DNA from 2 places in the Mesorhizobium sp. Cs1299R1N1 genome. Region 1 is predicted to be linked to the other one. Evidence: riboswitches for the same ligand, from Rfam matches in the RefSeq annotation. Region 1 holds a riboswitch; the other holds the start of a gene.
What was found. A riboswitch is a leader RNA that binds a small molecule or an ion and turns the genes downstream of it on or off. The one in region 1 is predicted to bind S-adenosylmethionine.
Positions count from the first base shown of each region.

Region 1 (15,818 bases):
GGCTTCATCATGGGCGTGATGAACAACGGCATGTCGATCATGGGCGTCAATGTCGACTGGCAGCAGGTGGTCAAGGGACTGGTCCTGCTCGGGGCCGTCATCTTCGACGTCTACAACAAGAACAAGGCTTAAGGGCTGGGGCGAGGACTAGGAGGCATACGGGTTCTAGATCGCGAAGCTGCCGGCGGCCCGTCGGCACCAAGAAGTCCGGGGAAGGACCAGGTTCGCGAACGCAATCCGGACGAACGTTTCAACCGTGGCGCGTTCCCGCGCCGCGCCGGTCAGGGTTTGCCCATTGGCAGCCGGATACAGATAAATGAGAGAGGACTGATCATGCTGATCTCGCAGATTCTCGACGACGCCGAGACGATCCGTGTCGTTGCCCGCAGCGGCGGGAAGACCCGGATCATCAACGGCGCGCGCAGCGTCTATTCGCTGGCGATGGAGGCCGCCCGCACCGGCGTCGGCCTGACGGCCCTGATCGAACGCAAGGGACTTGGCGAGACGGTCGATCTCGACGCCGCCTACAAGCGGGGGCGCCTCCTGTCGCCGATCAATCACCCCGACCCGGCGCATCTGCATCTGACCGGCACGGGGTTGACGCATCTCGGTTCGGCCGCGACGCGCGATTCCATGCACAAGAAGCTCAGCACCGACGGCGAGGAGCAACTCACCGATTCCATGAAGATGTTCCGCATGGGACTGGAAGGCGGCAAGCCCGCGAAAGGCCAGATCGGCGTGCAGCCGGAATGGTTCTACAAGGGCAACGGTACCATGGCGGTCGCGCCTGGTGCCGCGCTCATGTCACCGGCCTTTGCCAAGGATGCCGGCGAAGAACCAGAGATCGCCGGGATCTATGTCATCGGCGATGACGGCGCGCCATTCCGTGTCGGCTTCACGCTGTCGAACGAATTCTCGGACCATGTGACGGAGCGCGTGAACTATCTGTTCCTCGCCCACTCCAAGCTGCGCAATGCCTCGTTCGGGCCCGAAATTCTGATCGGCGACCTGCCTTCGGACATCCGCGGCACGTCACGCATCGTGCGCGACGGCAGGACAATGTGGGAGAAGCCGTTCCTGTCGGGCGAAGCGAACATGTCGCACACCATCGCCAATCTCGAGCACCACCATTTCAAATATTCGGCGTTCCGCCAGCCGGGAGACGTGCATGTGCATATGTTCGGAACGGCCACGCTGTCCTTCGCCGACGGCGTCACGACCGAAGCCGGCGACGTGTTCGAGATCGAAGCCGGGGATTTCGGCCTGCCGCTGCGCAACCCGCTGGAAATCGAAAAGCCGGTGAAGGTGGCGGTGAAGGCGCTGTGAAGCGCCAGAAGTAAAGGACGTCATCTATGGTCCTATGACAGGCTTTGACATATGGTCCCAAGTTATTTGCCAGGCGCCATACGAACCTTTGGCTTCGCGCTCTTGCTCGCGGACGCGTCCTCCGTGGCTTATGGAGCCGCGCAGTGCAGTCCCAAATCCTATGGCGAAGCACTCGGACTTATGAAGAACCGGCTTCTAACGTCCGGGTACGCAAGCCCTCAGGTCGAATTTCTGATGCAAAACGCCGACCGGCGAATGTCCACGCTTGGCGGTGCGAAACTGAACGAAGCGGCCAAACCATGCGGGATAGACTCAGCCCGAGCCCATGTCCTCGGCTGCCTGGACAAAGTCCTGTTCCCCTTGCAAGGATCAAAGGCTTCGCTTGACGCTGCAAGGCAGACACGCAGCTGGGGTAAAACGCAACTCGCACGGCGCGAACTGCTGTTCATCGGCAGCTTCAATGCGTGTCTCGGCATTGCGAAAAAGCGCATGTTTCACGGCTAGTCGAACGTCAAACGGATGCTGAAGTCGTCGAGCCTACGGGGTCGGCTAACGTTCTGCATGGCCTCATGGCGCCAGGATCAGCGCGGGCGGAAATGCTTGGACAGCTTCAGGCCTTGTGCCTGGTAGTTCGAGCCCAGGTCGGTCCCGTAAAGCGCCTGCGGGCGCTTTAGCATGTGTTCGTAGACCAGCCGGCCGACGATCTGGCCATGATCGAGGATGAACGGCACTTCGTGGCTACGCACTTCGAGCACCGCGCGGCTGCCGGTGCCGCCGGCCGCCGAATGGCCGAACCCCGGATCGAAAAACCCGGCATAGTGGACACGGAACTCGCCGACAAGCGGATCGAAGGGCGTCATCTCGGCGGCGTAGAGCGGCGGCACATGCACCGCCTCCTGGCTGACGAGGATGTAGAACTCGTCAGGATCGAGCACCAGTTCGCCGGCGCCGCTCTTGTGGATCGGCTCCCAGAAGTCGAGGACATCCTGGGCGGCACGCTTGTCGACATCGATGAGGCCAGTGTGGTGCTTGCCGCGATAGCCGACCAGCCCATCCTTGTCGCCATTGAGATCGATCGACAGCGCGATGCCGCCGCCAGAAATGTTCGGCGGCTCGGTGGCGACCAGCATCTCGGCGCGGTGCAATTCATGCAGTTCGGCTTCCGAAAGCAGCGCGTTGCCGGTGCGAAAGCGGATTTGAGACAGGCGCGAACCGGTGCGCGCAACGATCGGGAAGGTGCGCGGGCTGACTTCGAGATAGAGCGGACCGTTGTAGCCGGCGGCGATCTTGTCGAACTCGTGGCCACGGTCGGTCATGACGCGGGTGAAGATGTCGAGGCGACCGGTCGAGCTCTTTGGATTGGCCGAGGCCGAAATGTCAGCCGGCAGGGCCAGGCTTTCGAGCAGCGGCACAATATAGACGCAGCCGGTTTCGAGAACCGCGCCTTCGGCCAGATTGATCTCGTGCAGTTGCAGCCGATCAAGTTTTTCCGAGACCTTGTGGTTGGGACCGGGCAAGAACGAGGCCCGCACCCGCCAGGCCTTTTCGCCCAATCTGAGATCAAGACTAGCCGGCTGGATCTGGTCGGCATCGAGCGCACGCGGCGACTTCAGCGCGCCGGACTGGAACAGCGCCGAAATGTCCTGATCGGGAAGAATGCCTGTCTGCCGCAAAGTCTGGCTCCGCCCCAAGACTGGTCTCCTTTGTTGCAGGTTCTTGCCGCAAAACCGCTGGGCACTTGGCGGAACCTGCCTTGGTACAAACCTCTTAATGAAGCCGGCAATTGACGCAAGCGTGGCGCGGGTCTAAAGGGTCGTTATCCCGTGGTGATTTGGCCGGTCGGCTTGCAGCCACGTTAAACAAGTCGCTAAAGGACCGTCGGGCCGCAAGGCCGTATGGACCGGTTGCGACTTTTTCGCGGCCGGTTTTTTTTGTGTTTGGATAGGACGATGACGAGCAAGACGCGCAACTGGAAACCTCAGACGGCACTCGTGCATGGCGGAACCCTGCGTTCCGGCTTCGGCGAAACCTCCGAGGCGATTTATCTGACCCAGGGCTATGTCTACAAGACCGCCCAAGCGGCGGAAGCCCGCTTCAAGGGCGAAGAGCCTGGCTTCATCTATTCGCGTTACGCCAACCCGACCGTCGACATGTTCGAAAAGCGCATGTGCGCGCTGGAAGGCGCCGAGGACGCGCGCGCCACGGCATCGGGCATGGCGGCGGTGACGGCGGCGCTGCTGTGCAGCGCCAAGGCCGGCGACCATATAGTGGCGGCGCGCGCGCTGTTCGGCTCCTGCCGCTGGGTGGTCGAGACGCTGGCGCCGCGCTATGGCATCGAGGCGACTTTGGTCGACGGCACCGACATTGCCAATTGGGAAAAGGCGGTCAGGCCGAACACCAAGCTGTTCTTCCTGGAAAGCCCGACCAATCCGACGCTGGAAGTCGTCGACATCGCGGCCGTTGCCTCGCTTGCCAACTCGATCGGCGCGCGGCTTGTCGTCGACAACGTCTTCGCCACGCCGCTGCAGCAGAAGCCGTTGCAGCTTGGCGCGCACATCGTCGTCTACTCGGCCACCAAGCACATTGACGGCCAGGGCCGCTGTCTGGGCGGTGTCATCCTGTCGGACAAGAAGTGGATCGACGAAAACCTGCACGACTATTTCCGCCACACCGGCCCCAGCCTGTCGCCGTTCAATGCCTGGACCTTGCTGAAGGGCCTCGAGACGCTGCCGGTGCGCGTGCGCCAGCAGACGGAAAGTGCTGGCAGGATCGCCGACTTCCTGGCCGAGCAGCCGCAGATCGCTCGCGTCATCTATCCCGGCCGCGCCGACCACCCGCAGGCTGATATCGTCAAGAAGCAGATGTCGGGCGGTTCGACTCTGATCTGCCTCGACGTCAAGGGTGGCAAGCCGGCGGCCTTCGCCCTGCAGAACGCCCTCGACATCGTGCTGATCTCGAACAATCTCGGCGATGCCAAGAGCCTGATCACCCATCCGGCGACGACGACGCACAAGAATTTGAGCGACGAGACCCGCGCCGAACTCGGCATCGGGCCTGGCACGCTCAGGCTGTCTGTCGGCCTGGAGGACGCCGACGACCTGCTGGAAGACATCGCGCAGGCGTTGCAGGCAGCCAGATAAGCTGCTTAGGAGCGTCGTCCGCGGCGATCAGGCGCGCGACGGCGTCTCCTCCAATTCGGCCGCCTTGGTGCGGATGGTCATGGCATTGCCACGCCAGTCGACGGCGCCGCCGAGCCAGCCGCGCGCCCAGATGGACGGGAGCATCACGTCCCGCGCGATCATCGCCGCGACCATGCGCGGCGACAGATGCCAGCCCTTGGACAAGGCCAGCGCGCATTCCGGAAGGTAGAAGGCCGCCAACACGGCAATCGCGGTTGCCCAGAGGCTGACGCCCGCGCTCGCCGCCGCAACCAGCGCGAGCGCGAGAGGCACCGCTGCGCCGGTCAGGATTTCCGGCGCGAAGAACCGCGGAAAGGTGACGCGGCGCAGGCGCGCCCAGCGGGCCTGGCGCGACCAAATCTCGCCAACGGTACGCTGGCCGAGCGGCTGCTCGAAGGGCGCCGCAACGAGATTGACGCGCAGGCCGAGGCCGTTGACCAGCTTGGTGGCGGCGGCGTCCTCGGCGATCTCGGCAGCCAGCGCCCGAATGCCGCCATTGGCGTCCAGCATCGGCTTGTTCCACAGCATGCTCTTGCCCTGGGCAAAGCCGAGGCCGAGCGCCTCGCCGGCATACTGCCAGCGGGCCTGCAATGTGTTGAGGAAGGCGCATTCGACATCGGCCCAGAAACCCTCGGGTCGCGAGCCGATCGGCGTCGAGCAGACAAGGCCGGTGTCGGGCCGCCATGCCGCCATCATGTGCTCGACATAGTCCCTCGGCATCAAGACGTTGGAATCGGCGAGAATGACCCAGCTGTGGCGCGCCGCTTCCCAGCCCTTGACGCAATTGTTGAGCTTTGGATTGGCGCTGACACGGTCGTCACCGATCAGCAGCCGGGCCGGCACCTTGGAAAACCGGGCAATCGCCCTGTTTATCAGTTTGACCACCAGATCGTCGGCATGGGCGACGCAGAAGATCAGCTCATAACGTGGCCAGTCGAGCGCGAAGGCGCGTTCCAGCGTCTCATGCGTGAACGCCTCGACGCCACGCGACGGGACGACGATCGATACCGGTTGCGACTTGGCGGCGGGCGGGGCGATCGTGCCGCGCCGTTTCAGCCGTGAGGCGGCGAGCGAAATGCTGGCGGCGTTTGAAAGGATGAGAGCGGTCGAAAGCGAGGCGGCTATGAAGGTGAGTTCCATCGAGATCTGGTCACTCCGGAAAGGCCGCCCGCATCGTGGCCGTTTTCAACAGTTCGACAGAGCGCCGAGTCGCCCGGTTCGTGCACACCACCATTGTCGTGTGTCACTTAAATGACATTCTTTGCCGGCACCTGCGGTTCAAGGCTAGGCGCGACAAGACGCGCACGTTGACCTGCTCACCGGGAGCGTCGAAAATCGTCGGATTGTTTTGGAGCCGCTCATGTACCGCGCCGTGACGCGCAACATCGAAGTGCAGGTCAGGCCGTTCTATCTCGAGGACCGTTCGGATCCCTCGGAGAACCGCTATGTCTGGGGCTATCAGATAACGATCGACAACCAGTCGGACGAGTTCGTGCAGTTGTTGTCGCGCTACTGGCACATCACCGATGGTGCCGGCCGGGTCGAGGAAGTGCGCGGGCCGGGCGTTGTCGGCGACCAGCCGGAGCTCAATCCCGGCGACAGCTATCAATATACGTCCGGCTGCCCGCTCTCGACACCGTCCGGGATCATGGTCGGACGCTACACGATGCGCAACAAGCGCGGCGAGACGTTCGACATCGCAATCCCCGCCTTCTCGCTCGATCTGCCGGGGACAAGGCGCACGGTGAACTGAGCACCGGCGGTCGCGCTGCCCCTCATCCGCCCGTCGGGCACCTTCTCCCCGTGAACGGGGAGAAGGAAAGATAGCTCACTGAGCCGCAAATTCCGCCGGATCGAAGTCGTACTGCGTCGAGCAGAACTCGCAGGCGACGTGGATGCCGCCATCCTCGGTGCTGTCCTCGATCTCCTGCGCGGAGAAGCCCTCGAGGATGCCGCGGATCTTGTCCCGGGAGCATGAGCACTGATCGGCGACGGGAACGCCGCCGAAGACGCGCACGCCATGCTCGTGGAACAAGCGGTAGAGCAGCCGCTCGGCGCCGATGGTCGGGTCGATCAATTCGGTCGGCTCGATGGTGCCGAGCAAGGCCAGCAACTCCTGCCAGGAATTGTCCGTGGGATCATGGATCTCCTCGCGCGGATCGCCATCCCCACCCGGCAGATCCGGAATGCGCATGCGCTCGGGCGATTGCGGCAGGAACTGCGCCAGGATACCGCCGGCGCGCCACTGCTCGCGCGCACCGCCGACACCGGGCGTCAGCAGCTTGGCGACCGAGAGCCTGAGGTCGGTCGGGATCTGTTCCGACTGGCGGAAATAGGTGCGCGCCGCCTCTTCCAGCGTCTCGCCGTCGAGCTGGACGATGCCCTGATAGCGCTGCGTATGGGCGCCCTGGTCGATGGTCAGCGCCAGCACGCCGCTGCCAAGCAGCGTTTGCTGCGAGGTCTCGCCGGCCGCGATCAGTGCCTCCAGCCGGTCGGCGTCGAAACGCGCATAGGCGCGCAGCGCCGAGGGCGTGGAAAAGTCCGCGACCAGCATGTCGACGGGCCCATCGGTACGGGTCTGCAGGATGAACTTGCCTTCGAACTTGAGCGAGGTGCCGAGCAGCACCGTCAGCACACAGGCTTCCGCCAGCAGGCGGGCGACCGGCTCGGGATAGTCGTGGCGGCCAAGGATGGCGTCGAGCATCGGCCCGAGCTGGACCGTGCGGCCACGCACGTCGAGCGGACCGACTTCGAAGGGAACGACGTGATCGTCGCCGGCGTAGCCGAACTCGCCGAGTTTGGGGTGATGTTCAGTCACTTGATGGCTTTCCAACATGACAAAGCTCCAGGGCGCGGCCATGCGGCCCTGGTGGGCACATGCGTCCAAACGCGCTTGATTTGCGTGATGCGGCGCAGATAGGCATCGCGCCCTCGCAGATCAAGCGCCCAGACATTTCAGGCGCCCAGGCACTTCAGGCGCCCAAGAGACTTCAAGCGCCCAAGAAACTTCAAGCACCGAGGCACCAGGCGAGCACGGCCTTCTGGGCGTGGAGCCGGTTCTCGGCCTCGTCGAACACCACCGAATGCGGCCCGTCGATGACCTCGTCGGTCACCTCCTCGCCGCGATGGGCCGGCAGGCAATGCATGAACAGGGCATCGGGCTTTGCCCTGGCCATCAGCGCTGCGTTGACCTGATAGGGCGAGAAGACATTGTGGCCGCGAGCACGGTGTTCCTGGCCCATCGACACCCAGCAGTCGGTGACGATGCAGTCGGCCTGGTCGACGGCTTCCTCTGGCGAGCGGGTGAAATGCAGCTTGCCGCCATGCGCCTTGGACCAGTCGATATGCTTCTGCGCCGGTTCGCTGCCTTCGGGCACGGCGACGTTGAGATTGAAGCGGAACCGTGCCGAGGCCTCGAGCAGCGAGTGCAGCACATTGTTGCCGTCGCCGGTCCAGGCGATCGTCTTGCCAGCCACCGGCCCGCGATGCTCCTCGAAAGTCATGATGTCGGCCATCAGCTGGCAGGGATGGGTGTCGTCGGTCAGGCCGTTGATCACCGGAACGGTCGCGTTCTCGGTCAGCTCCAGCAGCCGCTCATGCGAGGTGGTGCGGATCATGATCGCATCGACGTAGCGCGACAGCACCTTGGCGGTATCGGCGATGGTCTCGGAGCGGCCTAGCTGCATCTCGGTGCCGGTCAACATGATGGTCTCGCCGCCAAGCTGGCGCATGCCGACGTCGAAAGAAACGCGCGTGCGCGTCGATGGTTTGTCGAAGATCATCGCCAGCACCTTGCCTTCGAGCGGCTTGGTCCGCTCACCGGCCTTGAGACGCGCCTTTCGCGTCACCGCGTCATCCAGCATGAAGCGCAAATCGCCTTCGGAAACGGTGGAAAGATCAGTGAAATGGCGGACTGACATCAGGAATGGTTCCGGATTACTTCGCGGCGGCGGAGGCCATGGCCTCCGACAGGCCCTTGGCGCCAGCGCGGATGCGGTTGAGCGCTTCGTGAATCTCGGCATCGGTGACGGTGAGCGGTGGCAGCAGGCGAATGACGTTGTCGCCGGCCGGAACGGCCAGCAAATGCTGGTCGCGCAGCGCCATGTTCACCTTGCCGTTGGGCATCGCGCATTTGAGGCCGAGCATCAGCCCGGTGCCCCTGATATCCTCGACAATTTCGGGGAATTCGTCAGCTATTGACGCAAGCCCCTGCTTCATCAGAAGCGCCTTGCGCTGGACATCCTCGAGAAAGCCATCTTCCAGCACCACGTCGAGCACGGCGTTGCCGACCGCCATTGCCAGCGGATTGCCGCCGAATGTGGTGCCGTGCACGCCGGCGGTCATGCCGACGGCCGCCTCGTCGGTGGCAAGGCAGGCGCCCATCGGAAAACCGCCGCCAATGCCCTTGGCGATTGCCATGATGTCGGGCGTCACACCCGACCACTCATGCGCGAACAGCTTGCCGGTACGGCCGATGCCGCACTGGACCTCGTCATAGATCAACAACAGGCCGTGCTGTTCGCAGAGCTGCCGCAGCCGCTTCAGCGACTGTGTCGGCACCGGACGGATACCGCCCTCGCCTTGCACCGGCTCGATCAGGATCGCGGCGGTCTCCGGCGTGATCGCCTTTTCAGCGGCGTCGATGTCGTCGAAACCGACCTGGTCGAAGCCTTCGACCTTGGGTCCGAAGCCTTCGAGGTATTTGTACTGGCCGCCAGCCGCGATGGTCGCCAGCGTGCGGCCATGGAAGGCGCCTTCGAAGGTGATGACGCGGAAGCGCTCGGGATGGCCCTTGACGAAGTGGTAGCGCCGCGCCGTCTTGATCGCGCATTCCAGCGCCTCGGCGCCGGAATTGGTGAAGAACACCTTGTCGGCGAAGGTGGCATCGGCCAGCCGCTCGCCAAGCCTGCTCTGCCCCGGGATTTCATAGAGATTGGAGACGTGCCAGAGTTTCGCCGCCTGTTCGGTGAGGGCCGCGACCAGATGCGGATGACCGTGGCCAAGCGAATTGACCGCGATACCGCCGGCGAAATCGAGATATCGCTCGCCCTTGTCGGTAACCAGCCATGTGCCTTCCCCATGGTCGAAGGCCAGGGGTGCGCGAGCAAAGGTCTCGTAAAGCGCCGAACCGCTCATTATATGCGTCTCCGGTACCGGAAAATCAAAAAAGCCGCCAAAGCGGCGGCCTTCTGCGGCTTATCGTGTTTTTCGGCCATGAAGTCAACGAAAACGTCGCGTAGTGGCGCGCGGCAAGCCCCCTGACGCGACGCCGGCTCATGAGCGACCGGGCAAGTTGGGGAAAACCGAAAAAACCGATTCGTGTTGCACTTGGGACTCTTGTCACCGAGTCAGCGCATAGAGTAGTTGTAGTCGAGAAATAACTAGATTTCGTGCGGCGGACCTAATCACCAGATATATGTGGTGTCTGCCCCAGCAGTTGTGCTGGGCCGGGAATGGATTCTGATTGCCGCACGCTTATGAGGAGCGCGGTCATGAACTGGACTGACGAGCGGGTAGAACTCTTGAGAAAACTGTGGTCGGAGGGTCTGAGCGCAAGCCAGATTGCTGCGCAGCTTGGAGGGGTCAGCCGCAACGCGGTCATCGGCAAGGTGCACCGGCTGAAGCTGTCGGGCCGTGGCCGCGCAACAGCCACGCCGGCACGCCAGAAAAAGGCATCGCAAGGCTCCTCCGTCCAGAAGTCGGTGGCGCGCGCCGCGAGCACGGCACGCCATGTCACGACTTCGATCGGCGCGACGGCCCTTCAGACGCAATTCGACGCCGAACCCGTGGCAAGGCACTACATCCGCCCGGTCGAGAACGTCGTGGTACCGATCTCACGGCATCTGCAGCTCGTCGAACTGACCGAGCGCACCTGCAAATGGCCGAACGGCGATCCGCTTTCGGAGGACTTCAATTTCTGCGGCAACGAAGCCGCCGAAACCGGTCCCTACTGCAAATACCATGCCCGCGTGGCGTTCCAGCCAGCGGCGGAGCGGCGGCGGAATCGCTGAGCGAATAGCGAATAGCGAATAGCGAATAGCGAATAGCGAATAGCGAATAGACAGTGATTGAGCTTCCGCGAGGGAGCAATGCAGTTTTTCCCCTATTCGCTACTCCCTATTCGCTATTCGCTCTTTTACAGCCACCCATTCTTCCTGAACCGCCAGTACAGGAAGCAGCAGATCAGCGCGATCATGGTCAGCACCATCGGGTAGCCATATTCCATCTTCAGCTCCGGCATGTCGGTAAAGTTCATGCCGTAGATGCCCGCGAAGGCGGTTGGCACCGCCAGGATGGCCGCCCAGGAGGCGAGTTTCTTGGAGATCGCCGTTTCCTGGCTTTGACCGACCAGAAGACTGGCCTCGAAGGCGAAGGCCAGCACCTCGCGCAGGCTGTCGATCTTCTCCTGGACGGTACGGATATGATCCGTCACGTCGCGGAACAGCGGGTGCATGGCCGAATGGATCTGTGGCAGCTCAGCGCTGGTCAGCCGGCGACAGACTTCCACCAGGGGCAATGCCGCGTTGCGCAGGCGCAGGAGGTCGCGGCGCAGCATGTAAAGCCGCTCGATATCGGGGCCGGTCATGGGCTTCAGCAGGACCTTGTCCTCGATCGCCTCGACCTCGTCCTCGATCTGCTCGAGCACGGGCATGTAGTTGTCGACGATGAAGTCGAGAATGGCGTAGAGGACGAAATCCTCGCCCTTGGCCAGCGAATGCGGGCAGCTTTCCCAGTGCTGGCGCACAGCGGCATAGGATGTCGAAGGGCCGTGCCTGACGCTGACGATGTAGCCTGAGCCTACAAACAGATGCGTCTCGCCGAAGGTGACGCGCCCTTCGATCAATTGCGCCGTGCGAGCGACGATGAACAGCGCATCGCCATATTGCTCGATCTTTGGCCGCTGGTGCGGGTGCTCGGCATCCTCGATCGCCAGCTCATGCAGATGAAACTGCGCCTTGACGCGCAACAGAAGTTCGCGGTCGGGTTCAAGCAGCCCGATCCAGACGACATGTCCCGATTTCTTGGCCCACTCGCCGGCTTCCTCGATGGGAATATCGGCGATGCGGTGCCCGGCGGTGTAGACACCGCAGGCGATGATGCCCGATGTCGGCGGCGAGGGCTTGAACTCCCGGACATATTCCATCGCGGCCTCCCGAAAGCGTTGCCTTCCCTAGGGAACCGGCAAGCTTATCTCGGGATAGTTTAGCGCAATATGATCAAGGGTTCGAGAGGACGTGCGTTCACTTCACCGGCAGCGCCGCGGGGAGGCCGATCTTGTCCGTCTTGTCGCTCTTCGGCCGCTCGGCCGGCATCTGGTCGCCGGTGACGATGTAGTAGATGGTCTCGGCGATGTTGGTGGCGTGATCGCCGATGCGCTCGATGTTCTTGGCGCAGAACAGCAGATGCGTACAGGGCGTGATGTTGCGCGGATCTTCCATCATGTAGGTCAGCAATTCGCGAAACAGCGACGTGTACATGGCATCGATCTGGTCGTCACGGTCGCGCACGAAGCCGATCTTGTCGACCGAACGCGACGCATAGACGTCGAGGACTTCCTTCAGCTGGGTCAGCGCCAGGTTGGCCAACGCCTCCAGGCCGCGGAAAAGGCTGGTCGGCTGACGGCCGTCGGTGACGGCGACCACCCGTTTGGCAACGTTCTTGCCGAGGTCGCCGACCCGCTCGAGGTCGGCCGAAATGCGGATGGCGCCGACGATCTCGCGCAGGTCCGTCGCCATCGGCTGGCGCTTGGCGATGATGATGATCGCCTTGTCGTCGATCTCACGCTGCCCCTCATCCAGCACGACGTCGTCGCGAATGACCTTCTGGGCCAATCCCGGATCGGCATTGACCAAGGCGGCGACCGCCTGCTCGACCATGCGCTCGGCATGGCCGCCCATTGCGGCGATGCGCTTGGAGAGATATTTCAGTTCCTCGTCAAAGGCGCTCATTGTGTGAACGGACTGCATGGACGAAATGCCTTCCCACGGGGTGTCTTGATCTTGAGTCGTTTCCTCGAATCCCCGCTGATACGCTAACCGGATGACAGAAAAAAGAAACGGTCCCGTGGAAAACTAGGGCAGTATCAGTGCGCCGGCAAATGGACCGAGAAGGCGGCGCCCTTGCCGACCTCGGACTTGATCGTCAGCCTGGCATTGTGACGCGTCAGGATGTGCTTGACGATCGACAAGCCAAGTCCCGTGCCTTTCTGGGTCCGGCTGGTCTCGACATCGATGCGATAGAAGCGCTCGGTGATGCGCGGGATATGCTCCTCGGGAATGCCGGGGCCAAAATCCCTGATCGTCACGTCGATGCCTGGTTCGGAACCATCATCGCCACGCGCGATCGACACCACGACGCGGCCGCCCGACCGGCCGTATTTGCAGGCATTTTCCAAAAGGTTCTCGAAGACCTGGAACAACTCGTCGCGATCACCCGGCACATCGAGCGGCCCCTCGGCGAAATCGCGTTCGATGGCGACATTGTTTTCCCGGGCGAGCGGTCCGAGCGAATCGATGACGCTGTCGACGGTCTGGCGCAGATCGACTTCGGTTCCCGGCTTCAGATAGGGCTTCATCTCCAGCCGCGACAGCGACAGGAGATCATCGATCAGTCGCGCCATGCGGCCGGTCTGGTTCTGCATGATCTGGAGGAACTGCTCGCGCGCCGCCGGATCGTTGCGGGCCGGTCCGCGCAGCGTTTCGATGAATCCAGCGATCGAGGCCAGCGGGGTGCGCAACTCGTGACTGGCATTGGCGATGAAGTCGGCGCGCATGCGGTCTATGCGCCGCGTCTCGCTCTGGTCCTTGAAGACCAGCACATAGAGGTCGGTGCCATGCCCGACCGAGGACGCGCTGACTCGGTAGGCTCGTTCGACGGGAAGTTTCTCGGTATAGTCGACAACATCCGAGGCGACGGTGCCCGACAGAACACTGTCCAGCAGAGCCTGCATTTCCGGCGCCCGGAATTTCAGCGGCAGCGATATGCCGGGCGCGATGCCGCCAAAGGCGGCAAAAGCGGCGGCGTTGGCGTGGACGATGGTGGCGGCCTGGTCGAAGATGATGAGCGGATCGGCGACGGCGGCCGCGAGATATTCGCCGGACAGGCGCTGCAAGCCCATCGCTTCGATTGCCCCGGCGCTCTCGGCGGAATGGCGCGCAGCTGTAACCGGCAATAGTGCCGCCGCCAGCAGCAGGAGCAGCGCCGGTACCAGCACGTAGGCGGAAATACCCGCGAAGCCATAGGCGATCAGGACTGCCACGACACCGGCCGCGAGCAGCCAGCGGCTGGTCCACAGCCGGGCGGCGATCGCTTGCCCCATGCCTTTCTGCTCCGCGCCCAGGTCAGTCATTCGCGCGCCCAGCCTCCACCGGTCACACGGCGGCGAAAACTTCCGCTGGACCGCAAATCAAAAGTGCTACAGCGTCCTTTGCGCGCCCAAATGGACACGCGGCGCTGTAGTGGCTCCCAATAGCATGAGTCCAGACACTTAAAAGGGTTCGTCTGCATGAATAAGGCCAAGGAAAATTCCACCACGCCAACTTCAGGTCCGCTGAAAATCCGGATCGGCGGCAAGGAACGGGAGTTCGATATCGAGAATCCCGAGCTTCCGGACTGGGTCGAGGAGAACAAGCTGACCGCGGGCGGGTATCCCTACGACAAGAAGATGAAAGCCGAGGAGTACGACGAGACGCTCGAGCAATTGCAGATCGAGCTGGTCAAAGCGCAGGCATGGCTGCAGGCGACCGGCAAGCGGGCGATGGCGCTGTTCGAGGGGCGTGACGCCGCCGGCAAGGGCGGCACGATCTTCGTGCTGCGCCAGTACCTCAACCCGCGCACGGCGCGCAACGTCGCGCTGACCAAGCCAACCCCGACGGAGCTGGGGCAATGGTATTATCAGCGCTATGCCGACCATTTCCCGACGTCGGGCGAATTCGTCACCTTCGACCGCTCATGGTACAACCGCGCCGGCGTCGAGCCGGTGATGGGTTTTTGCACCCCAGAACAGCACGAGAAGTTTCTCGACGAGACGCCGCATTTCGAACGAATGATCGTCAATGACGGCATCCATTTCTTCAAATTCTGGCTGAACATCGGCCAGGAGACGCAGCTCGAGCGCTTTCACGATCGCCGCTACAGCCCCCTCAAGAGCTGGAAGTTCTCGCCGATCGACATTGCCGGCATCACCAAGTGGGACGACTACACCAAGGCGCGCGACAGCATGTTCGAGCGCACCCACAAGGAGTTCGCGCCATGGATCATCGTGCGGGCCAACGACAAGCGACGAGCGCGGCTGGCAGTGATGCGTCGCATCCTCCTGTCGCTGCCCTATGAGGGGCGCGATCTCGATATCATCGGCAAGGAAGACAAGAAGATCATCGGCGAAGGGCCATCATTCCTGGGCAAGCAGGACTGATTTTTTTGGCGCCGCGCAGCCAAAGGCGGCGCGGCGCCATTGATGAGCGCCCTTGATCCGGCTCTACAGCATGTCGCGGCGAATGGGATTCGGCCGACCTGCTGTAAGCTTCTGATTTTATGCATGTCGTTATCCCGGAACCGAGGACACTTCCGGGCGACATGCATTAGGCCGCCAGGCGCGCGATCCGCTGCAACCGTCGCAGCGTGCCGTCGTCCTGCAGCGCCTGCTGGAACAGCGATATCTCCTCATCGATGCGCTCGCAAAGCGCGGCGGTGTTGCCCTTGAGCAGGCCGCGCGTCTGCAGCAACGCCGCAACCGGCTTTTTGGCGAGCTGCCTGGCCCGGCCGAGCGTCGCCTCCTCGACGCTGCCTTCCGGGACGATCTCGGCGACCAGGCCGAGCGCCCTGGCATCTTCGGCACGAAGCGTGTCGCCGAGGCAGAAGAAGCGGAAGGCACCGGCATAGCCGAGCTTCTGCGGCGCCAGGATGCTGGTCGCCGCGTCGGGCACCAGGCCGAAATCGACGAATGGCACCCGGAACGTGCTTTTTTCCGACGCGATCACCATGTCGCAATGGAAGAGGATGGTGCAGCCGACGCCGACGGCATCGCCGTCGACACAGGCCAGGATGGGCTTTGGAAACGTCGCCAGCATGCGGAACATGTCGGTGACGGCGGCGATCAGCTTCTGATGCTTGGTGGCATCCAGGAATTCGGAAAAGTCGCCGCCAAGACAGAAGCAGCCCGCCAGGCCGCGCAGCACGACGACCCGCACCTCGTCGTTCTCGGCGGCTTCATGAAACGTCCTGGCAAGGCTCTCATAGGCCCTCCTGTCGAGCACCGGCCGGCCGTCATTCGACGATACGGTGACGATCAGCGCATGGTTGCGCAGTTCGGGT
Region 1 covers NZ_JAPYKR010000002.1:278,734-294,551, reverse strand. The annotation lists gene mmsB (multiple monosaccharide ABC transporter permease) at 1-132, shown strand, start outside; gene araD1 (AraD1 family protein) at 334-1,326, shown strand; gene O7A70_RS04850 (hypothetical protein) at 1,561-1,830, shown strand; gene O7A70_RS04845 (2'-deoxycytidine 5'-triphosphate deaminase) at 1,908-2,999, opposite strand; SAM riboswitch at 3,140-3,217, shown strand; gene O7A70_RS04840 (O-succinylhomoserine sulfhydrylase) at 3,276-4,466, shown strand; gene O7A70_RS04835 (ceramide glucosyltransferase) at 4,494-5,645, opposite strand; gene apaG (Co2+/Mg2+ efflux protein ApaG) at 5,866-6,258, shown strand; gene O7A70_RS04825 (Hsp33 family molecular chaperone) at 6,334-7,365, opposite strand; gene argF (ornithine carbamoyltransferase) at 7,514-8,425, opposite strand; gene O7A70_RS04815 (aspartate aminotransferase family protein) at 8,442-9,641, opposite strand; gene O7A70_RS04810 (GcrA family cell cycle regulator) at 9,998-10,516, shown strand; gene O7A70_RS04805 (magnesium and cobalt transport protein CorA) at 10,642-11,649, opposite strand; gene phoU (phosphate signaling complex protein PhoU) at 11,747-12,472, opposite strand; gene O7A70_RS04795 (ATP-binding protein) at 12,589-13,854, opposite strand; gene ppk2 (polyphosphate kinase 2) at 14,011-14,919, shown strand; gene O7A70_RS04785 (enoyl-CoA hydratase-related protein) at 15,086-15,818, opposite strand, start outside.

Region 2 (15,818 bases), on a different contig from region 1:
CTGTTTGTGCTCGCAACAGTGTTCGCTGGCGGCTTCGGCTGGTTTGCCAGCAAGGTCAGCCACCTGACCACGCCCGCCAACCCGGCCAAGGCCGACGCCATCATTGTGCTGACCGGCGGCCAGTCGCGCCTCGACGCGGCGATGGAGCTGCTGGCATCCGGCAAGGGCGAGCGACTCCTGATCAGTGGCGTGCATCCCTCCGCCAGCCGTCGCCAACTCCAGGCTGCGACCGGCGGCGACAAGAAGCTGTTTTCCTGCTGCGTCGACATCGACCGCGCCGCGCTCGACACGATCGGCAATGCCGAGGAAAGCGCCAAATGGGTGGAAAACCACGCCTATGGTACTGTGATCCTGGTCACCAACAATTATCACATGCCGCGCAGCCTGCTGGAGATGGGCCGGCTGCTGCATGGCGCCAAGCTCGAACCCTACCCGGTGGTCAATTCCAACCTTGATAATGGCAATTGGCTGACCAAGCCGCGGGCGGTGCGCGTTCTGTTCACCGAATACACCAAATACCTGCTGGCGCTGGCTCGCGGCATCATCCCGCTGAAGCCGACGCCTGAAGGCATCGCGCTGGCCGAGACCGCCGCCGGCGGCTGAGCCCGCGTCATTGCTTGGCGCCAGCCCCTGAAACGCCCTTGAGGCGCGCGACCTCCTGCTCAAGGTCCTGGATGCGCCGGTCGCGCTCGCCAAGCGCCGCCGCCACATCAGCCGCCTCGAAGCGCTGCGGTATATGTTGCGGGCAATTGGCATCCCACGCCGAGACGGTGAACAGGATGACCTGTTCGGGACGCGCCTTGTAGTCCGGCGGCATCAGCCGCGCCGTCAACCCGGCGTCGTTTTCGACAACGCGTGCCGTGCCCCAGATCTTGATGCGCTGGCGCATCATGTAATCGATCAGGAACAGGAAGGCCCTCGGATTGTCGGCCAGATTGCCCTGCGTGACGAACTGCTTATTGCCGGAAAAATCCGCGAAGCCGATCGTCTTCTCGTCGAGCACCTTGAGAAAGCCGGCAGGGCCGCCGCGGTGCTGGATGTAGGGCTGGCCATCGCCATTGGCCGTCGACAGGAAGACGCTGGTCTGCACTTCGATGAAGGCGGCGAGGTCCGGTGTGATCGCCGACTGCCAGCCGCCGCGCTCCTCGACGCGGGCGTAGGACTGACGCGAGCCCTTACGCGCCTGGATCGCCTTGACCGTCGGCGTGAAGGCGACATCGCTCGTAAAAGCGTGTGCGTTCATCGAAACCTCCTTGCATGAAACGTTTCTAAAGGCCGAGCTCCGACAACGTCGGATGGTCGTCCGGGCGCCGGCCGAGAGGCCAGCGATATTTGCGCTCGGCCTCGGCGATCGGCAGGTCGTTGATGCTGGCGATGCGCAGCCGCATCAGCCCGTGCTCGTCGAATTCCCAGTTCTCATTGCCGTAGCTGCGGAACCATGAGCCGCTGTCGTCGTGCCATTCATAGGCGAAGCGCACGGCGATGCGGTTGCCGTCGAAGGCCCAGACCTCCTTGATCAGCCGGTAGTCGAGTTCGCGTATCCATTTGCGTGTCAGGAACGCCTGGATCGCATCGCGGCCTTGCAGGAACTCGGCGCGGTTGCGCCAACGGCTGTCCGCCGTATAGGCGAGCGCCACCCGCGCAGGATCGCGCGAATTCCAGGCATCCTCGGCCATGCGCGCTTTCTGTGCTGACGTCTCGGCGGTGAAGGGCGGAAGCGGCGGGCGGCTCTCAGACATGGGGTTTCCTCTGCGGCTTGAAGGATTGGGGCCGGCGGGCACCGCCGCCCCTTTTCCGGATTCAGGCAGCATCGCGGGCGGAAACAACCGGAAAATCGATCTCCGTCTGGGCAACCTCGTTGATATAGTTGGTCCAGACGTTCAGGGCGACATGCTGGACGATCTCGATGATCTCCCCGTCGTCATAGCCCGCGAGCCTGACAGCGGCGAGATCCTCCTGGCCGACATGCCCGCGGCTTTGCGCTACCCCGGCGGCAAAACGCACCGCCGCGGCTGCCTTGGGATCCGTGGAGCCGCCATGGCGGTTGGCGATCATCTCGGCATCGTCGAGCCTTGCAAGGTTTTTGCCGAGATAGGTGTGGGCGGAAAGACAGTAGTTGCAGCCATTGATCTCGGCGATCGCCAGCGCGATGCGCTCGCGCGTCGGCGCCGGCAGCCGGCCCTTGGCCAACGCTCCCATCATGCCGAGATAGCCTTCCAGCGCGGCCGGACTGTTGGCGACCATCCGAAACAGGTTCGGGACGACACCAAGCTGTTTTTCCACCGCCCGCAGCATGGGCTGCGCGGCGGCGGGAGCGTTTGCGATGGACGAAGGCGTGGCAATGCGGGGCATGGAGATTTCCTTGTTGAGGTACCCCGCCTATATGCAGCCTTCCATGTTGCGGATGTAGATGCCATGTTTGCAATCAACCCTTCCATTTTCTGGAAGAAATGATGGATCGTCTCGAAGCCATGTCCCTTTTTGTCGCGGCAGCGGAAGGCGGCAGCCTTTCCGCCGCCGCGCGCCGTTCGGACGTTCCGCTGGCAACGGTCAGCCGCAAGGTCTCCGATCTGGAGCGCCACCTGAAGACACGCCTGTTGAACCGCTCGACGCGGCGGCTGACACTGACCGATGCGGGCCATGCCTATCTCGCTGCCTGCCGCCGCATTCTCGACGAGGTCGGCGACGCCGAACGCACCGCCGGCGGCGAATACAGCGCCCCGACAGGGGAACTGATCATCACCGCGCCGATCGTCTTCGGCCGCCTTCACGTGTTGCCGGTTGTCACCGAGTTCCTCGCCGCCTTTCCCCTGGTGGATATCCGCCTCACGCTCGGCGACAGGATAAGCCAGTTGGCCGAAGACCATATCGACCTCGCCGTCCGCATCGGCAGGCTGCCGGATTCGCGGATGGTCGCCATCAGGGTCGGCTCGATCGGTCATATTGTCTGCGCAAGCCCGGCCTATCTGGCCGGACACGGCATTCCTGGGGCGCCGGGAGAGCTCGATACGCACAGCTGCATCACCTTCGAAGGCCTTGGCTCGCTTGCCACCTGGACCTTCACCGTGGACAAGGCTGATTTTGTCGTGCCGGTCCGCTCAAGGCTTCGGGTCAACACCGCCGAGGCGGCGATCGATGCGGCGATCTCCGGGGTCGGGTTGACCCGGGTGCTTTCCTACCAGATCGTCGCCGCCGCACGATCAGGAACACTGCGCCCCGTGCTCAGGGATTTCGAACCCGAGCCTTGGCCGGTAAACCTGGTGCATGCGGGCCAGGGCCGGCTGCCGGTAAAATTGCGCGCCTTCCTCGACTTCGCCGCCCCACGCCTGAGGGAACGGCTGGCGCAGGCGACCTGGTAGCACGGGCAGTATCGCACCGTTTCCTTTTTCCCCGCGCTTGGTGTAACCAACGCACACTTCCTCACCGGACCTCCCCCATGCTTTATGTCAGATCGCTGGCGTTCAATTTCGTCTTCTACGTCAATCTGATCATCCAGATGATCCTCTGGACCCCGTACTATTTCCTGTCGCCCCGCCACCGCGCCTGGTTCGTGCCGAAATTCTGGTCGCGCACCTCGATGTGGCTCTATGACAAGATCGCCGGAACGACAAACGACATCACCGGGCAGGAAAACCTGCCCGAGGGCTCCTTCATCCTGGCGCCCAAGCACCAATCGTTCTGGGACGCTATCGCCTTCTTTCCTTACCTCCAGGACCCGCTTTACATCCTGAAGCGCGAGCTGACCTGGATCCCGTTCTTCGGCTGGTATATCTTGAAGATGCGCATGATCCCGGTTGATCGCGGCAGCCGCTCCAAGGCGCTGAAGGCCGTGGTCGCAGCGACCAAGGAAGAGATGGCGCGCAACCCGCGCCAGTTGATCATCTATCCCGAGGGCACGCGCCGGGCGCCGGGCGACGAGCCGGCCTACAAATACGGCATCGTTGAAATCTACACCCAGCTTGGCGTTCCGGTGGTGCCGGTCGCCCATGTCGCCGGCCTCTATTGGCCGCGCCGCAAGTTCCTGCGCTATCCCGGGACCGTCAAGGCGCGCTTCCTGCCGCCCATACCGCCTGGTCTGGGCAAGGATGAGTTCATGGCGCGGCTGATCGGCGAGACCGAGGCTGCCTGCGACCAGCTTCTCGTCGAGGCATCGCGCGCCCCCAATCCGCCGGCCCTGCCGCCAACGGCGATCAAGCGGCTTCGGGAGCTGGGCACGAAGGCCTGAAGGCTCTCTGGCCAGGCCATCAACCGTGCACCGCCAGCGCCGTGGTCAGCAGCAGCGTCGCGGCAAAACCCAGATTGATGATCCGCGAGGCGACAGGTCGGCGCAGGAAGCGCGAGAACGCCGCACCGGCAAGAAGCCACACGGCGTGGATGACAACGATCATCACCGCGAGAACAGTCAGTTTCGTCCACAGCCGGAGTTCGGCATCGCCCGCGCTCGACGAAGCACCCGCGAACACGGCGGCGATCGCCACATACGCTTTCGGGTTGGCCACCGCGAGGAGAAAACCGGCCAGCCATGTCGGGCGCGACGCGTCGGCGGCGCGTACAGCCAATGGCGGGGCGGTGGCGATCTTGAAGGCGAGATAGAGGATGTAGGCCGCAGACGCACCAACCAGCAACGGCGCCAGCTTCGGCATCGACCCAAGCACCGCCATGACACCGGTCGCCACGACCAGCAGCACGGCGATCGTGCCCAGGACGATGCCGCCGGTGTAGCGCAGCGAATCGCGCAGGCCGAAGGCGGCGCCAACGGCGGTGACGCTTATCGTCGCCGGCCCCGGGCTACCCATGACCACGGTGGCGGCCAGCAACAGCGCAAGCAATTGGCGCCAAAGCTCCGGCTGCCAAACAAGCGATCCGGCCATCTGATCCTCCGCCCTGCGCCCCGTGCGAAGGACGGTATGGCAAGGCATGAGGATCGTCTTGGACGTTCGTGCGCCCCCGCGCTGCCGGCCGCCTCAGGCGCTGGCTTTGTCGAGTTCGGCCATGTCGTCCGCGCTCAACTTCAACGACACCGCCTTGATCAGGCTGTCCATCTGGCTCGGCTTGGTGGCGCTGGCGATCGGCGCGGTGACGCCTGGCCGTGCGATAACCCAGGCAAGCGCCACTTCCGCCTGCTTGGCCGAATGCCTGGCGGATACGGCGTCGAGCGCCGCCAGAATGCGCATGCCGCGTGGATTGAGATAGCTGCCGACATCCTCCCCGCGCTCGCTCTGGCCGAGATCGGCTTCCGTGCGGTACTTGCCGCTGAGAAAACCCTTGGCCAGACTGAAATAGGTGATGACGCCGATATCCTCGGCCACGCAGAGGTCGCGTAGCGGGCCATCGAAGGAGGAACGATCGTAGAGATTGTATTCCGGCTGCAGCACCTCATAGCGTGGCAAGCCGCGCAGGCTTGCCACGTCAAGTGCCGCGCGCAACTGGCCGGCATCGAGGTTAGAACAGCCGGCATAGCGTATCTTGCCCTTGGCGAGCAGTCTCTCATAGGCGCCGAGAGTTTCCTCATAAGGCGTGGTCGGATCCGGCCAGTGCGACAGATAGAGGTCGATGAATTCTGTCCGCAGCCGCTTCAGCGATGCGTCGACGGCCTTTTCGATATAGGCGGCCGACAGGTCCTTGTGGCCCTGCCCCATGTCCGAGCCGACCTTGGTGACCACCACGACCTTGTCGCGATTGCCACGATCCTTCATCCATTTGCCGATGATGGTTTCCGATTCGCCGCCCTTGTTGCCGGGAACCCAACGCGAATACGCGTCCGCCGTATCGATGGCATTGAGGCCCGCGCCGACGAAGCGGTCGAGGAGGTCGAAGGAGGTTTTCTCGTCAGCGGTCCAGCCGAAGACATTGCCGCCCAGAACCAGCGGCGCGATGGAAAGGTCGGTACGACCGAGACGGCGTTTCTGCAAGACGGATCTCCGTGATGATTGGGAGCGGGCGATGCCGCCCGCTGGCTGGGTTCGGAGCCTAACCTAGGTCCTGCCGCATCGAGGTCAAAGGCCTGGCCGCCTTTTTCCGCAGAGCCAGCGCTTCACGAAGTCGCTATCCGGCGCGCCACATCCTCCAGCCAGTGGTCGCGGATATCGAGCGCTTCCAGATGCTTGAGCGTGCTCAGCACATAGTCCTCATTGTTGCCGGATCGGCCGACCGCGCCGCGCACCAGGGCCGCCGCATCCGCCGCATCCAGCGCCCCGGCATATTGCTCATGCCTGCGGTCGACGATGTAGGCCACGGCTTGGACCGCATCGCCGCCGTCGAGGCGCACCTTGAGCGTGCGTTCGAGATAGACGCTGGTGACGAGCTCGCGCTCGCGTAGATACGCAATGACCTCGTCGCGCAATTTGCCAGGCACGCGGAAAGCAAGGCCGACGCAGGAACCGCCATGGTCGAGGCCAAGCACCAGTCCGGGCCGCTGACGCGTGCCGCGGTGCACGAAGGAATAGACGCAAAGCGAGCGGCGATAGCCATGCAGGTGGGCGCGTCGTGTCTCGACATGCGCGAAACCCGGCCGCCAGATCAGCGAACCGTAGCCGAACACCCAAAAATCGCCCATATCAACGCGCCTGATTGCAAAAAGAATGGCAACACCGCACCGGAAACCGGTGTTTTTTCCGCCCGTGTCCGTCTACCTATTCGTCTCTGTCCACTGGTGTTGCCGGAATCGAGAATCCGTCCACACCATCCATGCGTTAACGAGAGCCAAAGCATGACGTCAAGTGACGAACGCCAACCGGGTAGCCGTCGCCGCTTGTGGTGGCTTGCCGCGTTCATCCTGGTGCTGTTCGCCATCTACAGCGCCGGCTGGTTCTATATGGCCGACAGGGTGAGGTCCGAGGCCGACAAGGCGGTTGCCACGCTCAACAAAAGCGGCATCGCGGCCGGCTGCGCCAATCTCCAGGTCGGTGGCTATCCCCTGAGCTTTGCCGTCTCTTGCGACAACCTCGCTTACGAGGACGATGCCAAGAACATCGCCGCCTCGGCCGGTAGTTTCAATGCCACCGCCCAGATCGTCCAACCCTTGTCGCCGGTTGCCAGTCTGCGCGGTCCGCTCCGGACCTCCGTCCCGGGCATGATGCCGCTCTGGATCGACTGGGACAATCTGCAGGCCAACGTCAAACTGTGGTACCCGCTGCCGCGGCGCATATCGCTGCAGGCCGAGGGCCTATCAGGCCAAACCGACCCGGCCGACGACACCGATCCGGTCGAACTGTTCAGTGCTGGCAAGGCATCGGGCCAGTTGCAGCCGAATGGCGGGGATCTCGACTATGTCGGCAGCTTTGGCGATCTCGAGATCGATCCCGACGCGATCGGCGGGCGCGTGCTGCCGGCGCTCGATGCCAGCGGCGACGTGACACTGAAGAACGGCGTCGCGGCGATCGGCACGCAGGTGAAAAGCCTGCGCGGCCAGAGGATCGAAATCCGCACCCTCGATCTGTCGTCGGGAATGGCGCGTGTCACCGTTTCCGGGCCGCTTTCGGTCGATGCCGAGGGCCTGGTCGACGCCGATCTGATGATCAGGATCAAGGATCCCAAGGCCGTGGCATCCATTCTTGCCGGCGCCATACCCGAGCAGAAGAATGCGATCGAGCAGGGTTTTGGCGCCCTGGCGCTGCTTGGCAGCGAACCGTCGATGCCGCTGAAAGTGGTCAAGGGCAAGGCCTCGCTCGGCTTCATCCCGCTGGGCAAGATCAAGCCGGTGCAATAGTCCCGCCATGGCAAGACCCGTGAAGCTCCTGAGTGTCGGGGCGCTGACGCTGGATACGATCCTGCGTGTCGATACATTGCCCCATCATCAGGGAAAGTTCATCGCCTCCGACGGCATCCAGATCGCCTCGGGCATGGCCACGAGCGCGGCCTGCGCCGCGCATCGCCTCGGCGCCGAGGTATCGCTATGGGCGAGCGCCGGCGACGATCCGGTCGACGATCAGCTGATTGCGAGAATAGAGGCCGAGGGCGTCGATTGCAGCCATGTGCGCCGCGTCAGCGGCGCGCGCTCGGCACTGGCCTCGATCCTGGTCGATGCGCATGGCGAGCGGATCATCGTGCCTTTCTACGACACACGCGCTCAGGCTGATCCCGAGGCCTTGCCGTTCACCGACGTCACGACATTCGATGCCGTCCTGGCCGACGTGCGCTGGCCGGGTGCCGCTGCCCTGGCCCTGAAGGCGGCGCGCGCCGCTGGCCGGCCGGCTATCCTCGATGCCGATACCGCGCCGCTTGCGGTGCTGGAACAATTATTGCCGCTGGCCTCGCACATCGTCGCCTCCGAACCGGCAGTCCGCATCATATGTGGCCACGCGCTGGATCTGGAGACCGCCTGCACCGACCTTGCCGCCCGCACCGATGCCTTCGTCGCGGTCACCGGCGGTGCGGCGGGAACCTGGTGGCTCGATCGAAGCGCTGGATCAGCCCGCCATGTCGAGGCACCGAGGATCAAGGCGGTCGACACGCTGGCCGCCGGCGATGTCTTTCATGGCGCCTTTGCGGTCGGGCTGGCGGAAGCCATGCCGGTCGAACAGGCCTTGCGTCTCGCAAGTGCGGCCGCCGCGCTCAAATGTCTGCGCTTCGGCGGCAGGCTGGGCGCGCCGGATCGGGCGGAGACGCTCGCCATGATGGCAGCGACCTGGCCTGAAACAGCTTAGCTCTTTGCCGGGTGCTCCACCGCCTGGCGGCCGAAATCGGGCGCGTCGATATCCTGGCCGGCTTCGATGATCGAGCGGCGCACGGCGCGGGTACGGGTGAACAGGTCGAACAGCTTGTCGCCGTCCCCCCAGCGGATCGCACGCTGCAGGAAGGCCAAATCCTCCGAGAACCGCGCCAGCATTTCCAGGATGGCATCCTTGTTGTGCAGGCACACGTCCCGCCACATGGTCGGATCGGAGGCGGCCAGACGCGTGAAATCGCGAAAACCGGAGGCGGAATATTTGATCACTTCAGTCTTGGTCACCGATTCCAGATCGTCGGCGGTGCCGACGATGTTGTAGGCGATGATGTGCGGCAGATGCGAGACGATGGCGAGCGTCATGTCGTGATGCTGCGGGTCCATCGTGTCGATGTTGGCGCCGCAGCGGCGCCAGAATTCCGAGAGCCGTTCCAGCGCTTCCGGATCGGTGCCCGATACCGGCGTGAAGATGCACCAGCGATTGTCGAACAGGTCGGCAAACCCGGCATCCGGGCCTGATTTTTCGGTACCCGCCAGCGGGTGGCCGGGAATGAAATGGACGCTATCAGGCACATGCGGTTGCATCTGCGCGATGACCGACGCCTTGGTCGAGCCGACATCGGTGAGGATCGCCCCCTTTTTCAGCGCCGGCGCGATTTCCTGTGCCACCGCGCCGGACGAACCGACCGGCACCGAGACGATGATCAGATCGGCGTCGCGGACCGCTTCCCTGGCAGCCGTGGTGTAGGAATCGCCGAGGCCCAGTTCCTCGGCCCGCTTGAGCGTTGCCGCGCTGCGGGTCGAGATGGCGACGTGGCGAGCCAGACCCTCACGGCGAATGACGCGGGCGAGCGACGAACCGATCAGGCCAATGCCGACCAGCGCGATTTTTTCAAACATCGGAGATGTCATGGTTTCTAGCTCTTCAGGAATGTCGTGAGCGCGGCGACAACGCCGCGATTGGCCTCTTCAGTGCCGACGGTCATGCGCAGCGCGTTGGGAAAGCCGTAGCCTGAAACGCGCCGCAATATATAGCCGCGCGCGCTCAGATACTCATCAGCAGCCGCCGCCGAATGCTTCTGGTCGTCGGGAAAATGAATGAGCAGGAAATTGCCGACGCTCGGCGTCACCCGCAGTCCGAGCCCGGTCATCTCCTCGCTCAGCCAGGCGAGCCAGGTCTCGTTATGCGCCACACTGCGCTCGACATGGGCACGGTCGCGGATCGCGGCGATGCCGGCTTCGATCGCCGTCGCATTGACGTTGAAGGGGCCGCGCACGCGGTTGATGGCGTCGACAATGTGCATTGGACCATACATCCAGCCGATGCGCGCGCCGCCGAGGCCGATCTTGGAGAAGGTGCGCGTCATCACCACGTTCTCAGCGCTGCCGACAAGTTCTATGCCGGCTTCATAGTCGTTGCGGCGGACATATTCGGCATAGGCCGCGTCGAGCACCAGAAGCACGTTTTTCGGCAGTCCGGCATGCAGCCGGCGCACCTCCTGGAACGGCACATAGGTGCCGGTCGGGTTGTTGGGATTGGCCAGGAACACGATTTTCGTGCGCGGTGTGACAGCCGCCAGCATCGCATCGATGTCGGCGCGCTCGTCGGTCTCCTTGACCACCACCGGGGTGGCGCCCGCCGACTGGATGTAGATCTTGTAGACCATGAAGGCGTGTTCGGTGAACATGGCCTCGTCGCCGGGCGCGAGATAGGTCTGCGCCAACAGGCCGAGGATCTCGTCGGAACCGTTCGAGCAGATGATGTTCTGCGCGTTGAGGCCATGCACCTCGGCGATCGCCTCGCGCAACCGCCTGGCGGTGCCGTCGGGATAGACGTCGAGTTTGCCGGCGATCTCACGCGCGGCCTCGATCGCCTTCGGCGAGGGCCCAAGCGGATTCTCGTTCGACGACAGCTTGTAGACCTTGGCGACACCGGCCGGCGCCGTGCTCTTGCCGGGCACGTAGGCGTCTATGTCCATGATGCCCGCGCGCGGGGTCGGACGTGCCTGATCAGGTGTCTGGTTCATTTTTGCAAAATCCGTCGAAAACACCTCCATCCGGAAGCCGCTGCGGAAATACAGGCCATGGCAGGCAATGTCGAGGGGCGGCAGTGGTGCCGGCCGCCGGCATTGACGGCGAGGCGGGTGAGTTCTAGAAGGACAGGGACAGTTCCGTGGTGATTTGGCCGGTCGGCTTGCAGCCACGTTAAACAATTCGCTAAAGGGCCGTTTGCGTGACGTAACCGGCTTTGCGAAGGCAATGCCGGTTTTTTATTGTCCGCGACCGGCCGGACGAACGCATCGGCGGCGCGGAGATCGGCAGCGATTTCCGCAAAAAGCACGGTGCAGCAAGAGAGACGTGATGGCTGTTCTGCGTGCAGGAAAGACCAACAACGAGGCCGATCAACCGTCGAGCCCGGTGTTGCGTTTCGGGCCCGACAAGCCGCTCAAGCTCGACGCCGGCACGCTGCTGTCGCCATTCCAGATCGCCTACCAGACCTATGGCACGCTGAACGACGCTCGTTCCAATGCCATCCTCGTCTGCCATGCGCTGACCGGCGACCAGCATGTCGCCAGCACCAATCCGGTGACCGGCAAGCCAGGCTGGTGGGAAGTGCTGATAGGCCCCGGCAAGATCATCGACACCAGCCGCTTCTTCGTCATCTGCTCCAACGTCATCGGCGGCTGTCTTGGTTCCACCGGGCCGGCCTCGACCAACCCCGTCACGGGAAAGCCCTATGGGCTCGACCTTCCGGTCATCACCATCCGTGACATGGTGCGCGCGCAGCAGATGCTGGTCGACCATTTCGGCATCGAGAAGCTGTTCTGCGTGCTGGGCGGTTCGATGGGCGGCATGCAGGTGCTGCAATGGGCGTCGAGCTATCCCGAACGGGTTTTTTCGGCACTGCCGATCGCCACCGGCGCGCGCCATTCGTCACAGAACATCGCTTTCCACGAGGTCGGGCGGCAGGCCGTGATGGCCGATCCGGACTGGCATGGCGGCAAATATTTCGAGCACGGCAAGCGCCCGGAAAAGGGGCTGGCGGTGGCGCGCATGGCCGCCCACATAACCTATCTGTCGGAAGCCGCCCTGCACCGCAAATTCGGCCGTAACCTGCAGGATCGCGAAGCGCTGACCTTCGGCTTCGATGCCGATTTCCAGATCGAGAGCTATCTGCGCCACCAGGGCATGACCTTCGTCGACCGTTTCGACGCCAACTCCTACCTCTACATGACACGGTCGATGGATTATTTCGACCTCGCCGCCGACCATGGCGGCCGGCTGGCGGACGCCTTTGCCGGCACCAAAACCCGCTTCTGCCTGGTGTCCTTCACGTCGGATTGGCTGTTTCCGACCGAAGAGAGCCGCTCCATCGTCCATGCGCTCAACGCCGCCGGCGCCTCGGTATCCTTCGTCGAGATCGAGACCGATCGCGGCCACGACGCCTTCCTGCTCGACGAACCGGAACTGTTTGCCGCCATCAACGGCTTCATCGGCTCGGCCGCGCGCGCCAGGGGGCTGGGCGTATGACCCCGAAAAGTTGCAGACTTTTCGGACCAAGGTCATGCGCCGAACAGAAAGGCGAAGCCATGACCCCGAGGAGTTGCGGACTTTCCGGACCATGGTCATGCGCCACTCAGGAGGCGAAACCATGAGCGTCAACGGCAGCCAGCGTGTCGACCTCGAGGTCGTCGCCAACCTCATCCCGCCGCAATCGCGCGTGCTCGACGTCGGCTCCGGCGACGGCTCGCTGCTCGAATTGCTGCAGGAAAGCAAGCAGGTCGACGGCCGCGGGCTCGAGTTGTCGCAGCGCGGCGTCAACGAATGCGTGGCGCGCGGCCTCTCGGTCATCCAGGGCGATGCTGACAAGGATCTCGAATTCTATCCCGACAAGGGTTTTGACTTCGTCGTCCTGTCGCAGACCCTGCAGGCCACCCGCAATCCAAAACTGGTGCTCGACGAACTGCTCAGGATCGGCAATCGGGCGATCGTCTCCTTCCCCAATTTCGGCCATTGGCGGGTGCGCCTGTCGCTGTTCGTCAAGGGCCGAATGCCGGTGACCAAGGATCTGCCCTATTCCTGGTACGACACGCCCAACATCCACTTCTGCACCATCCGCGACTTCGTCAATCTGTGCGAAGAGCTTGGCGCGACGGTGGAAAAGGCGACAGCGCTCGACGCCAACGGCCAGAAGATCGGCCTGTCGATGCCATGGTGGTTCTGGAATTTCTTTGGCCAACAGGCTGTGTTCCTGCTGAAGCGGTAGTGGTTGCCATGCATCTCTTTCGCAGACGGCCTCTTCCGGTTGAAATACCACCTGACATCCTGTCTGGCATAAAAGCTGGAATTCTGGTCTGCACGTCACCGCGCAGCGGCAGCAATCATCTCGCTGGATTGATGGCAGCCGCCGGGCTTGGCAACCCTTTGGAGTGGTTCGGCGGCCGCCGTCTTCTTGAATTGCCGAACTATCCTCGCGATCCCCGCGCTCAAGTCTTGCGGGCATTGAGGGATGGGCGATCCCCTTCCGGAATTTACGCAGTCAAACTGTTTGCCAGCCAATTTTCCCAAGTGGCTAAAACCATCGACCTACCAGCCACCCTCCCAGAATTGCGCTATGTCCGTTTGACGCGCCGCGATCTCCTTGGCCAGGCAATCTCCTGGGCTCGCGCCCGTCAGACCGGCCGATTCCGTTCTACCGAGACCGCCAACAACGCGCCACGTTACGACGGCGCGGCGATCGCACAGTCGCTTGATAAACTTGTGCTGGAAAATCTGGTTTGGGACCTCTGGTTTGCAAAAAACGGTGTGCCTTTCCTGTCGTTGACATATGAGGATCTTTTGCAAGACCCACAGACCAGTCTTAAGCAAATCGCTGGTCTCGTTGACGCCGAGCTTGGCCGTGACGTCGGATTTGGCTTTGCGTCCGGCCTCGCAATTCAACGAGACACCGTCAATGTAGAATGGCGGCAGCGTTTCTTGGCGCAATATTCAGACACTTCAAGATTCCCGGTTGACCGCACTCGCGGTTCCCTTTGGTCCCGATTTGGTGGCGGTGGCTGATCGTCAGTATTGTTGGGAAACATCCCCGCGTGATCTTGAAAGGGTTGCCTTTAGGCCGACTTGCAGGGACTATCGCCAGTGCGACGCAGCGATATGATCCATGCGGAAATGGTTGAACCATACACAACATATTCCCTCGTGGTGGAGATGGAGAACGCCAAGTCCATCGATTGGGACGAAGTCGGCGTTGGCCTGAAGGCCTTGGCACGTGAAATCACCACGGTTTCTTCAGCCGGCTTGCACAGACCCAAGGTTGTTATCTCTCACGGCGGCACGGACGCCGAAGCTGGATCGCTTCGTATCGACGTCAGGGCGGTAGCGCCACAGCTGGAACAAGTTGCCGATCTGATCTTTACAGCTTCCCCCGGGGGCCGATACTACGATCTAAAAAACAACGGCATATTGGCAACGGACGGGGATATCGTCATTTTCACCGATTCCGATGTAGTGGCCGAACCAGGCTGGCTATCAGGTTTGCTTGAGCCCTTTAGCGATCCAGAAGTTATGTGTGTGAATGGATATACTTATCTTTCATACGATGATTTCTTTTCGAGAACGTTTGCACTGATCTGGTTTTTCCCAATGGCTCACGGAGACAAGCGGTTTGCCTCGAAGCGAGCGATGAACGCCAACAATGTAGGGTTTCGGCGCGACTGGATCGTCGATCATCCTTTTCCAAGACACAATGGCTTCAAGGTCTCGTGCACATTGTTGATGCGCGAATTGCAACGCGAAGGCCGCATAATTCGTAATGTCAACGCACGCGTCTACCATTACTCACCGCGGGGCTGGCGATTTTTTTTCTGGCGCGCCCTGGTCACGGGCAGAGACGCCGACCGAAAGTTCGTGGAGCTCAAATCGCCTGGCCGCACGCAACGGATCGTCAAGTCCTTCAGCCGTTGGTTCACCATGTCATGGCGCACCATAAGACGGATTATCGGCCATGCCGGGGGCACCGGGATGCCGCTTTGGCAAATTCCGTTTTCCCTTCTTGTCGGCCTTGCATTCTACAGTTTGGCGTTTTGGGGCCAGTTCAGTCTCGCTACAGGCCTGGTCAGCGACGACATCGAGATCGTGCCCGACTATGTCGGGCACAGCTAGCTGATCTTAGCGGTGGATTCGATCGCCCTTGCGAAAATTGATCGTCAACGCCACTTCGCAAGCATGGAAGACAGCGATGGTGTTGCGGTTGAAGCTCCAGGAGCCGGAATTCATCACGCCTTGTCGGTCGAACGACAGCAGAATAGGATGACATAACAGGTTGTTCTTTGTAGCGTCGCGCTGAATCCTATGAGGGCCATCCAGGGGGAAGTCCGATCCGTTCAACCATCCTGAAGATCAAAGGACCTGGCGCGAAGTGTGTTTTTGCGCTGAAGACGGCTGACGCGATATGAGCGGGAAGACGGAGCAGGCGCCCCTCATCACGGTCATCACACCGACCCACAACCGGCGCGAAACGGTGCTCCGCGCCGTCGAAAGCGTGCTTTCCCAGAGCATGCCGCGGTTCGAGCATATCGTCGTCGACGATGGCTCGACCGACGGAACCGAGGCGGCGCTCGCCCGCGTCAGCGATCCGCGGCTGATCTATGTCGGCGCGAAATGGCGCGGCGCCAACGCCGCCAGGAACGCCGGCATCGAACGTGCGCGGACCCCTGTGGTGACATTTCTCGATTCCGACGACGTCTACCTGCCGCACCGGCTTGAGCGCACGCTGGCCCGGTTCGATGACGATCCGTCGCTCGAAGTATTGCTGAGCTCATACGTCTCGCTGAAGAGCGGCCGCGCCACCAACTGCATCAATCCCGAGGCATTCGTGAGTTCCATGGTACTGGAGCGCACGCTTGTGGCGCAGACGATCTTCATCGCCGGCTCGGCGATATCGGCCCGCCGCGAGGCCCTGCTGGCGGTTGGCGGCTATGACAGCGACATCACCCGGATGCAGGACCGGGAGTTGCTGCTGCGCCTCGCGCAGCGGTTCGGCGCGCAATTGTCGGGAGATATCGACTGGACGAAATACAATTCGGAGAATTCGATTTCGGGCCGCAGGACAGGCTATGTCGAAGCCTATGCCAATCTGATGGGCAAGCACCCG
Region 2 covers NZ_JAPYKR010000001.1:645,500-661,317, forward strand. The annotation lists gene O7A70_RS03120 (YdcF family protein) at 1-603, shown strand, start outside; gene O7A70_RS03125 (pyridoxamine 5'-phosphate oxidase family protein) at 611-1,243, opposite strand; gene O7A70_RS03130 (nuclear transport factor 2 family protein) at 1,269-1,739, opposite strand; gene O7A70_RS03135 (carboxymuconolactone decarboxylase family protein) at 1,801-2,352, opposite strand; gene O7A70_RS03140 (LysR family transcriptional regulator) at 2,454-3,359, shown strand; gene O7A70_RS03145 (lysophospholipid acyltransferase family protein) at 3,437-4,225, shown strand; gene O7A70_RS03150 (LysE family translocator) at 4,245-4,871, opposite strand; gene O7A70_RS03155 (aldo/keto reductase) at 4,965-5,912, opposite strand; gene O7A70_RS03160 (gamma-glutamylcyclotransferase) at 6,035-6,556, opposite strand; gene O7A70_RS03165 (DUF2125 domain-containing protein) at 6,710-7,708, shown strand; gene O7A70_RS03170 (sugar kinase) at 7,716-8,645, shown strand; gene O7A70_RS03175 (prephenate/arogenate dehydrogenase family protein) at 8,642-9,577, opposite strand; gene hisC (histidinol-phosphate transaminase) at 9,583-10,692, opposite strand; SAM riboswitch at 10,829-10,906, shown strand; gene metX (homoserine O-acetyltransferase MetX) at 11,027-12,196, shown strand; gene metW (methionine biosynthesis protein MetW) at 12,318-12,932, shown strand; gene O7A70_RS03195 (Stf0 family sulfotransferase) at 12,878-13,726, shown strand; gene O7A70_RS03200 (glycosyltransferase) at 13,805-14,827, shown strand; gene O7A70_RS03205 (glycosyltransferase family 2 protein) at 15,117-15,818, shown strand, end outside.
Region 2: linked by a shared signal. The riboswitch ahead of metX (homoserine O-acetyltransferase MetX) and the one ahead of O7A70_RS04840 (O-succinylhomoserine sulfhydrylase) in region 1 are both predicted to bind S-adenosylmethionine.